Linked DNA regions of Streptomyces noursei ATCC 11455. The protein of the gene in region 1 interacts with the protein of each later gene in a pairwise test. Links are inferred from orthologs where the notes say so. Each region holds a gene or a part of one and is shown on either strand. Other genes may lie near its edges.

Region 1 (5,278 bases):
GCAAGTTCATCCGCGTCCTGATGGCGCCGGCGAAGGTCGGCGGTCGGGCCGGCATGAAGTTCCTCAATGTCGGCATGTCGATGATGACCGGCACCCTCAGCAAGCTGATGGGCGGTCAACTCCTGCGCGACGTGCAGACGTTCGTGGCCGCGATGGACACCATGTTCGGCGGCTTCCGCACCCGCGCGGACGCCACGTACCGCCTGCTCCAGGCGCCCGGCACGGCGTTCCTGGTGGTCGCCGCGCCGGAGCGGGACGCGCTGCGCGAGGCGGCGTACTTCGTCGAGCGGCTGGCGGCCGAGCAGATGCCGCTGGCCGGACTGGTGCTCAACCGCGTCCACGGCAGCGGCGCGGCCCAACTCAGCGCGGAGCGCGCGCTGGCCGCCGCGGAGGTGCTGACGGAGGACCTCGCCGACCACGCGCCGCAGGACGCGGAGGAGGCTCCGCAGGGGCCGAACGACGACCCCAACTCGCCCTACGGCGAGGCCGGTTCACCGCTCGCGGAAAATCTTGGTTCGGACGGCATTGTGGATCTCGCCGACGGGAAGACTGGATCACGTATCCCCGGCGGCCCCTCCCCCGCCGCCGCGGAGCATGCGGCATCCCCATCGACCCCGGCAGCGCAACTCGCCGCCGGTCTCCTGCGGCTGCACGCGGAACGCATGCAGGTCCTGGCGCGCGAACGACGCACCCGCGACCGCTTCACCGCACTGCACCCCGAGGTGCCGGTGGCGGAGGTCGCCGCGTTGCCCGGCGACGTCCACGACCTCGCGGGCCTGCGTGCGATCGGCGACCGCCTCACGCTGCGCCCGGCCGCGACCGACGACTGACCGACGGCCGCCCCGCGGCCTGCCGACGACCGGTCGGCGACGGACGGATCCTCCCCGGCCGACGGGCCTATCCGACCGCCGCGTACGCGTCGTCGAAGGCGTCGTCCGAGCAGTCCACCGGCAACATGCCCGTGCTGCGCTCGTATTCCGTACGCGCGGTTTCCAACAGGCGACGCCATGACGTGACCGTCGGACGGCGGCGCAGCAGCGCCCTCCGCTCGCGTTCCGTCATGCCGCCCCACACGCCGAACTCCACCCGGTTGTCCAGGGCGTCGGCCAGGCACTCCGTGCGCACCGGACACCCGGTGCACACCGCCTTGGCGCGGTTCTGCGCCGCCCCTTGCACGAATAGTTCGTCCGGATCGGTAGTGCGGCAGGCTGCCTGTGCACTCCAGTCGGTTACCCAGCCCATGCTGGCGCCGTCCTCTCCCCAAATCGAGGCTCCCCCACGGCGGCAAACGGCATATTCACCGTTGCCAGTTGAGGACGTTACGGAAGGCAGGCAGGGCGCAACACCCCCTTCGGGCCCAATCTTGAATGGCCCGAACGGACTATGCGTACGCGGCAGATCACCCAACGGAGTGACCGTGCGACATACGTCACTTCCCTCCCAAGCGGGACACTTCGCTGCGGTGGCAAGGGATTTCTGGCGCACAGCGGACATGTGGGACAGTGCCCAACCGGGGAGTAGGGGTTGACGAACTGAGGCGAAACCGTTCCGCTGCTGCAGGTGGGAACAGGCTAAACGAACAGGTGCGCCCCTGTCCGGCGAATGAGAACGTAGGGTGCCCTCATGGCTAAGAAGCGCGCGGGCGGGGGTCGGTCCAGGACCCAGCAGGCCGCCAAGTTCCTCGGTGTCAGCGTCCTCGCCGGAGCGGTCCTCGCCGGGATCGCGCTCCCGGCGGCCGGTGCGCTCGGCCTCGCGGCCAAGACGTCCGTCGAGGGATTCGACGACATCCCGGCCAACCTCCGGACCCCGCCGCTCAGTCAGCGCACCACCATCCTCGACTCCGACGGCGGCGAGATCGCCTCGGTCTACTCCCGCGACCGCACCGTCGTCCCCCTCAAGGACATGTCGCGGTACGTCCAGCAGGCGATCGTCGCCATCGAGGACGCCCGCTTCTACTCGCACGGCGCGATCGACGTGAAGGGCATCCTGCGCGCGGTCAACAAGAACGCCCAGTCCGGCGGCGTCTCCCAGGGCGCGTCCACCCTGACCCAGCAGTACGTGAAGAACGTCTTCATCGAGGAGGCCGGCGACGACCCGGACAAGGTCGCGCAGGCCACCCAGCAGACGCTCGGCCGCAAGGTCAAGGAGCTGAAGTACGCGATCAAGTTGGAGGACAAGCTCGGCAAGCGCAAGATCCTCCAGAACTACCTCAACATCACCTTCTTCGGCGAGCAGGCGTACGGCGTCGAGTCCGCCGCCCAGCGCTACTTCAGCAAGCACGCCAAGGACCTGACCCTGGAGGAGTCGGCGCTGCTCGCCGGCATCGTCCAGTCCCCGACGCGGTACGACCCGGTCAACCACCCGCAGGCGGCGACCGCGCGGCGCAACACCGTCCTGCGGCGGATGGCCGACCTGAAGAACATCACCCGGGCCGAGGCCGACGCGGCCGCCGCCCTGCCGATCAAGCTCAAGATCAGCCGCCCGCAGAACGGTTGCATCACCGCCACCGACGGCGCCGGCTTCTTCTGCGACTACGTCCGCGAGGTGCTGCTGAACGACAAGACGTTCGGCGCGACCCGTGAGATCCGTTCGCAGCGCTGGATGCAGGGCGGTCTGACCATCCGCACCACCCTGGACCGGCAGTCCCAGAAGGCGATCCAGGCGTCGCTGAGCAAGCACGTCTACGAGGACGACCCGGTCGCCGCGGCCGGCGCCGTCGTCCAGCCGGGCACCGGCAAGATCCTCGGCATGGGCCAGTCCCGGCCGTACGGCTTCGGCACCAACCAGACCCAGATCAACCTCTCGGTCAACCGCAAGATGGGCGGCGGGGCCGGCTACCAGCCCGGTTCGACCTTCAAGCCGATCATCGCGGCGGCCGCGCTGGAGCAGGGCATCAGCCCGTACCAGCAGTACTCCTCGCCGTTCAAGATGGCCTACCCGCGGCCGGTCCAGACCTGCACCGGCGAGTGGAACGGCACCGACACCGTCCAGAACGAGGACCCCAAGGAGGTCGGCCCGTACGCCATGAAGGAGGCGACCGCGAAGTCGGTCAACACCTACTACGTGCAGCTGATCAGCGACATGGGCGTCTGCCCCGCGGTCACCATGGCCAAGAAGATGGGCATCCAACCGGCCGACGGCAAACCGCTGAAGCAGGTGCCGTCCATGGCTCTCGGCATCCAGGAGATGTCCCCGCTGACGATGGCCACGGCCTACGCCACGTTCGCCAACGAGGGCACCTACTGCTCCCCCGTCGCCATCGAGTCGATCACCGACGCGCAGGGCAAGGCGCTGAACGTCCCCAGGACCAGCTGCCACAGCGCGATGTCCAAGAAGACCGCGGACACCGTCAACGCCCTCCTCAAGGGCGTCGTCGAGGACGGCACCGGCAAGCAGGCCGGCCTCAAGGGCCGCGACAGCGCGGGCAAGACCGGCACCACGGACAGCCGCTACGCCGCCTGGTTCGTCGGGTACACCCCGAACGCGGCCGGCGCGGTCTGGGTCGGCGACCCGCGGCACCAGCGCCAGATGTACGACATCACCATCGGCGGTGTCGCGCACGACAAGGTCTACGGCGCCGACACCCCCGGCCCCATCTGGCGCGACATGATGGCCGGTGCGCTGGACGGCCGCCCGGCCCCGGCCCTGCCGACCGTCCCGCTCGACGACCCCAAGGGCAACGGCGACGACGGCGACAAGGGCAAGGACAAGCCCCAGCAGAAGCCGAAGCCCCAGCCCGGCGGTGGCGACAACAAGCCCGGCGGCGGCTGGCACATCCCCGGCTTCCCGGACATCCTCGGCGGCGGGAACGGCGGTTGGTGAGCGCGGCCTGACCGGCACGGCGAACACGAGGAAGGGGCGCCCCCACGACGAGGGCGCCCCTTCTCCATGCCACGACGACCGGCCGCGCGGGCCGGCCGTCGCCTCCGGCCTCAGCCGGCCAGCAGCTTCTTCACCATCGCGGCGATCCGGCCGCCGTCGGCCCGACCCGCCACCTGCGGGTTGACGATCTTCATCACGGCGCCCATGGCCCGCGGCCCCTCGGCCCCGGCCCCGGCGGCCTCCGCCACGGCCGCGGCGACCAGCGACTCCAGCTCCTCGTCCGTCAGCGGCTTGGGCAGGTACCCGGCGAGCACCTCGCCCTCGGCCCGCTCGCGCTCGGCCTGCTCGGCCCGGCCGCCCTTGTCGAACGCCTCCGCGGCCTCGCGGCGCTTCTTGGCCTCCCGTGCGATGACCTTCTCGACCTCGCCGTCGGACAGCTCGCGCGCCTGGCTGCCCGCCACCTCCTCCTTGTTGATCGCGGTCAGCGTCAGACGGAGGGTGGAGGAACGCAGCTCGTCGCGCGCCTTGATCGCGGCGGTGAGGTCGTCCCTGAGCTTGTCCTTGAGCGTGGTCATGCCGTCGAGTATGCCCCGCCCCACCGACAACCGCCGCGCCTTTTCCCGCCGCGCGCCCCACGACACCCGCCCGCCTCCGCACGACCCACCCGTCCCACCGCCCCCGCCAAGATCACGTCTCCCCGTCCCCCGTCCTCTCTGCGACGATGGACCCATGCGCGCGCGATACGGAGTTCCCCTGTCCCTTGCCGCGGTCGGCGCGGCCGGCCTGGCCTACGCCGCCGGCTTCGAAGTCCGCTCCTTCCGCCTGCGACGCGTCACCGTGCCCGTACTGCCCCACGGCATGCGGCCGTTGCGCGTCCTGCAGGTCTCCGACATCCACATGGTCGGCGGGCAGCGCAAGAAACAGCGCTGGCTCCAGTCGCTCGCAGGGCTCCGCCCCGACTTCGTCGTCAACACCGGCGACAACCTCTCCGACCCCGACGGCGTCCCGGAGACCCTGGACGCCCTGGGCCCCCTGATGGAGTTCCCCGGCGCCTACGTCTTCGGCTCCAACGACTACTACGGCCCCCGGCTGCGCAACCCCGCCCGCTATCTCGTCGAGAAGGTCCAGGGCCGGCACGGTCTGAACGGCAACGCCCCCGTCGTCGGCGCCGTCCACAACCCGTGGGAGGACCTCCGCGACGCCTTCGACGCGGCGGGCTGGGTCAACCTCTCCAACACCCGCGGCCGTCTGAAGCTGGAAGGCGCCGAGATCGCGCTGACCGGCCTCGACGACCCGCACATCAAGCGCGACCGCTACGCCGAGGTCGCCGGCGGCCCGGAGTCCGACGCCGACCTCTCGCTGGCCGTCGTCCACGCCCCGTACCTGCGCTCCCTGGACGCCTTCACCGCCGACCGCTATCCGCTGATCCTCGCCGGTCACACCCACGGCGGCCAGC
Region 2 (5,323 bases), 1.7 Mb from region 1 along the record:
CGCAGCCGGCCGGTCCTACGAGGAAGGACACGGCCGCCGCACGTGAGGGACACACGAGAGAGCCGGCTGCTGCTGGTGCTGCTGGTCGCGATCGCGTTCGCGCTGATCACGGTCGATATCCGAGGCGGCGAACAGTCCCCGCTCGACGGTGCCCGGCAAGCCGCCGCCTCCGCCTTCGGCCCGGTGGAGCGCGGCGTGGCCCGCGTCGTCAACCCGGTCGGCAACGCCGTCAGCGCGGTACGCGACTCCGGCGACCGGCACAACCGCATCAGCGAGCTGGAACACCAGAACGCCGCACTGAAGCTCAAGCTCGGCTCCCCGGACCGCAACCGCAACCGCGCCGCCGAACTCGACAAGATCCTCAAGACCGCGGCCACCGGCCAGTACGCGATCAAGGGCGCCGAGGTCATCGCCATCGGGTCCGCGCAGGGCTTCTCCTGGACCGTCACCATCGACGCCGGCAGCAGCGACGGCATCGCCCGCGACATGACCGTCCTCAACGGCGACGGGCTGGTCGGTCGGATCACCACCGTCACCCCGCACACCTCCACCGTGCTGCTCGCCGCCGACCCGGAGTTCACCGTCGGCACCCGGATGGAGAAGACCAACGAGATCGGTTTCGCCAACGGCCAGGGCGTCCGCTCGCTCCGCGTCGAGCTGCTCAACGGCCGGGCCGACGTCAAGAAGGGCGACCGGCTGGTCACCTTCGGCTCCAGCAAGGACAAGCCGTTCGTGCCCGGGGTGCCGGTCGGCACGGTCACCAAGGTCGAGCCGCTCAACGGCGATCTGACCCGCACCCTCCAGGTCCGGCCGTTCGTTTCCTTCTCGTCGCTCGACGTCGTCGGCGTCGTCGTCCAGCCGCCCCGCAAGGACCCGCGGGACACCGTCCTACCGCCCCCGGTCAAGCCCAGGCCGACGCCGACGGTCACCGTCACGGCCACCCCCTCCGAGAGCGCTTCACCCAGGAGCTGACCGATGCGCATCAACCGGATCCTGCTCGCCACCCCGCTGGTGGTGGTCGCCCTGATCATCCAGGTCAGCATCCTCGCTAGACTCCAACTGCCGGGCGCCGTACCGGATCTGCTGCTGCTGGTCGTGGTCGGCCTGGCCCTGGTCTACGGCCATGTCGGCGGCTCGCTCATCGGCTTCGGCGCCGGGCTGCTGGCCGACCTCGCCCCGCCCGCCGACCACGCCATCGGCCGCTACGCCCTGGTCCTGTGCGTCATCGGCTACGTCGCGGGCCTGACCAAGCCGGACAACGGCCAGCACCGCTCGGCGACCCTGCCGCTGGTGGTCGTGATCGGCGCGGCCATCGGCTCGACGCTGATGTACGCCGGGGTCGGCTCCCTGGTCGGCGACACCGCCGCCCGACACGTCGGCCTGGTCGGGCTGCTGCTCAGCGCCACGCTCTACGACCTGTTGCTCGCCCCCTTCACCGTTCCGCTGGTGATGGCGCTGGCGCGCAGGACGGAGCACGATCCGCTGGCCACCGACGCCGGCGGCACCGCCGGCGGCCTCGGTCGGCACGGCTGGGGGCGCGGCGACGGCCGCTCCGGTGGGGTCGGTACGTGGACCGGGGGCTGGCTCACGACCGGCACCGGCCTCAAAGCCAGCCGCAACGCGATGAAGGCGATCCGCACCGGCCGGGTTCCCAAGCCGGCCCGTGGCGGACGCACCAAGGGGGTCAAGGGCATCAAGGGGGTCAAGCGCCTGTGAGCAACATTCCGGAGACGGGGAAGACCTCCCGCGTCACCATCCGGCTGGTCGCCATCCAGATCCTGGTCTTCTCACTGCTGGCGACGCTCGGCGGCCGGCTGTGGTATCTCCAGATCCGCAACGGCCAGGAGTACGCGGCCAAGGCCAGGTCCAACCACGTCCAGCAGGTCATCGAGCCCGCCACCCGCGGCTCCATCCTCGACGCCCGCGGCGTGCCGCTGGCCGACAACCAGACCCGGCTCGTGGTCTCCGCCAGCCGCACCGACCTGCTGAAGATGAAGGACGACGGCAAGGCCGTGCTCGCCCGGCTGGCCAAGGTGCTGGGCATGCCCGCGCAGGAGATCCGCAACAAGGTCCGGCTCTGCGACTCCAAGACCCCGCAGCCCTGCTGGAACGGCTCGCCCTTCCAGCCGATCCCGATCACCGACAAGGCCACCACCCAGCAGGCCCTGCAGATCCGCGAGCGCTCCGAGGACTTCCCCGGCATCAGCGCCCAGCCCACCGCCGTCCGCCGCTACCCGGCGCTCGGCAAGTCCAACACCGCCCAGGTCCTCGGCTACCTCTCGCCGGTCACCGACGAGGAGATCCAGCGGGCCAAGAACGGCGCCTCGCCGCTGCTGCGCTCGGACCAGGTCGGCCGGTCCGGTCTGGAGCGGCAGTACGACACCTTCCTGCGCGGCAAGGCCGCCGTCACCCGCTACGAGGTCGACAACCTCGGCCGGGTCATCGGGCAGGCCAACAGCGACAAGGGCCAGGCCGGTTCGACCCTGGTCACCAGCATCGACGCCCGCGTCCAGGCCATAGCGGAACAGCAGCTCGACAAGGCCATGAAGGACGCCCGCACCCAGGTGGACCGGAACACCGGCACCAACTACAAGGCCGACTCGGGTGCCGTGGTCGTCCTGGAGGCGAAGACCGGCCGGGTGGTGGCGATGGCCTCCAACCCCACCTACGACCCCAACGCCTGGGTCGGCGGGATCTCCGGCAAGGACTACGCCAAGCTGACCGGCAAGGACTCCAACTACCCGCTGCTCAACCGCGCCATCCAGGGACAGGCCGCCCCCGGCTCGATCTTCAAGGTCATCTCGACCTCGGCCGCGGTCAACGCCGGCTACCCCTTCGACGGCCACTACCCCTGCACCAGCTCGTACAGCATCGGCGGCCAGGTCTTCCGGAACTTCGAGGGCGAGTCGCAGGGCGACATCAGCCTGGGGCGGGCGCTGGAGGTCTCCTGCGACACCGTCTTCTACCGGCTCGGCCACGAGGAGTGGAAGAAGGACGGCGGCGACAAGCCCGTCCAGGACCCCCGCGACTGGTTCTACAAGACCGCCCACCAGTTCGGCCTCGGCAAGGAGACCGGCGTCGACCTCCCCAACGAGGTCAAGGGCCGGGTCCCCGACCGCCAGTGGAAGACCGCCTTCTGGAAGGCCAACAAGGACAGCTGGTGCGCGCACCCCAAGGACGCCAATGACTACGTCTCCAAGCTCGCCCGGGAGAACTGCCTCGAAGGCATGAAGCTGCACGCCTACGACTCGATCAACTACGCCATCGGCCAGGGCGACACCCTCGTCACCCCGATCCAGATGGCGACGATCTACGCGGCGCTCTCCAACGGCGGCACCCTCTACAACCCCACCGTCGGCAAGGCCATCGTCAGCCCCGACGGCAAGTCGGTGCAGACGATCCGGCCGAAGTCGCACGGCCATCTGCCGGACACCCCGCAGACCCTCCGGCAGATCGACGCCGCGCTCCAGGGCGTCACCGAGCGGGGCACCGCCGCCTGGCGCTTCCAGGGCTGGCCGCAGGACAAGATCCCGATGCACGCCAAGACCGGTACCGCCGAGGTCTACGGCAAGCAGACCACCTCGTGGTTCGCGACGTACACCAAGGACTACGCGATCGTGATGACCATCTCCCAGGGTGGTACCGGCTCCGGCGCCTCCGGCCCGGCCGTCCGCAACATCTACAACGCGCTCTACGGCGTCAACGACAAGGGCGAGATCGACGACAAGGCCGCGCTGCTCCCCAGGCCGGAGAGCAAGCTGCCCAAGATCGAGAGCGACGGCACCATCCTCTCGCCGCCCATCAAGCCGCCGGCCGACCCGTCGCCGTCCCCCTCCGGGAGCCCCCAGCAGTGACCACGCCGCTCTTCTCCCGGACCTTCTCCGTCCGCCGCTACGCCCCGGACCAAGGCGTCTGGGGCCGGCTGACGGCGCGTGACTCCGTGGTGCGCAGACTGGACTGGATACTGCTGCTGTCCTGCCTGGTGCTGTCCCTGATGGGATCGATCCTGGTCTTCTCGGCGACCCGCAACCGCACCGAACTCAACAAGGGCGACGAGTACTTCTTCTTCGTCCACCACCTGCTGAACACCTCCATCGGCATCGCGCTGGCCGGCGGCACCATCTGGCTGGGCCACCGCACCCTGCGCGGCGCCGTCCCGGTGCTGTTCGGCGCCTCGGTGCTGCTGGCGGTGCTGGTGCTGACGCCGCTGGGCGCCACCATCAACGGCTCCCGTTCGTGGCTCGCGATCCCCGGCGGCTTCTCGCTCCAGCCCGCCGAGTTCACCAAGATCACCATCACCCTGGGCATGGCGATGATCCTGGCGGCCCGGGTCGACGCCGGCGACCGCCCGCACCCCGACCACCGCACCGTCGTCCAGGCCCTGGGGCTGGCCGCCATCCCGGTGGGCGTGATCCTCCTGATGCCCGACCTCGGCTCGGTGATGGTGCTCGGCGCCATCATCCTCGGCGTGCTGCTCGCCAGCGGCTGCTCCAACCGCTGGATCCTGGGCCTGCTCGGCACCGGTGTCGTCGGCTGCGTGGCCATCTGGCAGCTCGGGCTGCTGGACGCGTACCAGATCGCCCGGTTCGCCGCGTTCGCCAACCCGAGCCTGGACCCGGCCGGCGTCGGCTACAACACCAACCAGGCCCGGATCGCCATCGGCGGTGGCGGGTTGACCGGCTCCGGCCTCTTCCACGGCAGCCAGACCACCGGCCAGTTCGTCCCCGAGCAGCAGACCGACTTCATCTTCACCGTCGCCGGCGAGGAACTCGGCTTCCTCGGCGCGGGCCTGATCATCCTCCTGCTCGGCGTGGTGCTGTGGCGCGCCTGCCGGATCGCCCGCGAGACCGGCGAGCTCTACGGCACGATCGTGGCCGCCGGTATCATCGCGTGGTTCGCCTTCCAGGCGTTCGAGAACATCGGGATGACCCTGGGCATCATGCCCGTCACCGGTCTGCCGCTGCCGTTCGTCTCCTACGGCGGCACCTCGATGTTCGCGGTGTGGATCGCCATCGGTCTGCTGCAGTCGATCCGCGTCCAGCGCCCGGTCTCCGCGTCCCGTTGACCGCGCGGCACCGCCGCGGGGTCAGCGTCCGGTGCGCAGTTCGAACCACAGGGACGTGGTGTGCGGCGGCCCCTCGAACGGGGTCGTCCCCCAGTCGTCGGCGAGCCGGCTGATCAGCAGCAGCCCGTGCGCGGGGTCCCGGTCGCCGGGCACCCAGGGGGCTCCTCCCGGTCGAGCGAGGTCGGGGCCGGGGGACCGTCGGAGGCCCTCGGAGGACGGCGCGGGGATCACCGCCGCGCCCTCGTCGTGCACGCTGAT

Evidence for each region. The genes of interacting proteins can lie anywhere in the genome.
Region 2: the proteins of SNOUR_RS18795 (region 1) and mrdA interact in binary tests that used the Escherichia coli proteins (3 or more experiments, as listed by UniProt). The link is inferred for Streptomyces noursei ATCC 11455 from one-to-one orthologs.

What each region holds. Positions count from the first base shown.
Region 1 is NZ_CP011533.1:4,479,537-4,484,814, forward strand. The notes cover bases 1,268-4,222. They hold SNOUR_RS18795 (transglycosylase domain-containing protein), read left to right. Parts: upstream 1,268-1,623; coding sequence 1,624-3,822; downstream 3,823-4,222. Other genes in these bases: SNOUR_RS18800 (GatB/YqeY domain-containing protein), read right to left, coding at 3,933-4,222. In the rest of the region: ATPase BagB, read left to right, coding at 1-830; SNOUR_RS18790 (WhiB family transcriptional regulator), read right to left, coding at 898-1,242; more of SNOUR_RS18800, read right to left, coding at 4,223-4,397; SNOUR_RS18805 (metallophosphoesterase), read left to right, coding at 4,552-5,278. UniProt on the Escherichia coli protein: Cell wall formation. Synthesis of cross-linked peptidoglycan from the lipid intermediates.
Region 2 is NZ_CP011533.1:6,166,905-6,172,227, forward strand. What follows is about bases 1,284-4,283. They hold mrdA (penicillin-binding protein 2), read left to right. Parts: upstream 1,284-1,712; coding sequence 1,713-3,854; downstream 3,855-4,283. Other genes in these bases: mreD (rod shape-determining protein MreD), read left to right, coding at 1,284-1,716; SNOUR_RS26160 (FtsW/RodA/SpoVE family cell cycle protein), read left to right, coding at 3,851-4,283. In the rest of the region: rod shape-determining protein MreC, read left to right, coding at 43-972; more of mreD, read left to right, coding at 976-1,283; more of SNOUR_RS26160, read left to right, coding at 4,284-5,065; SNOUR_RS26165 (ATP-binding protein), read right to left, coding at 5,087-5,323. UniProt on the Escherichia coli protein: Catalyzes cross-linking of the peptidoglycan cell wall. Responsible for the determination of the rod shape of the cell. Is probably required for lateral peptidoglycan synthesis and maintenance of the correct diameter during lateral and centripetal growth.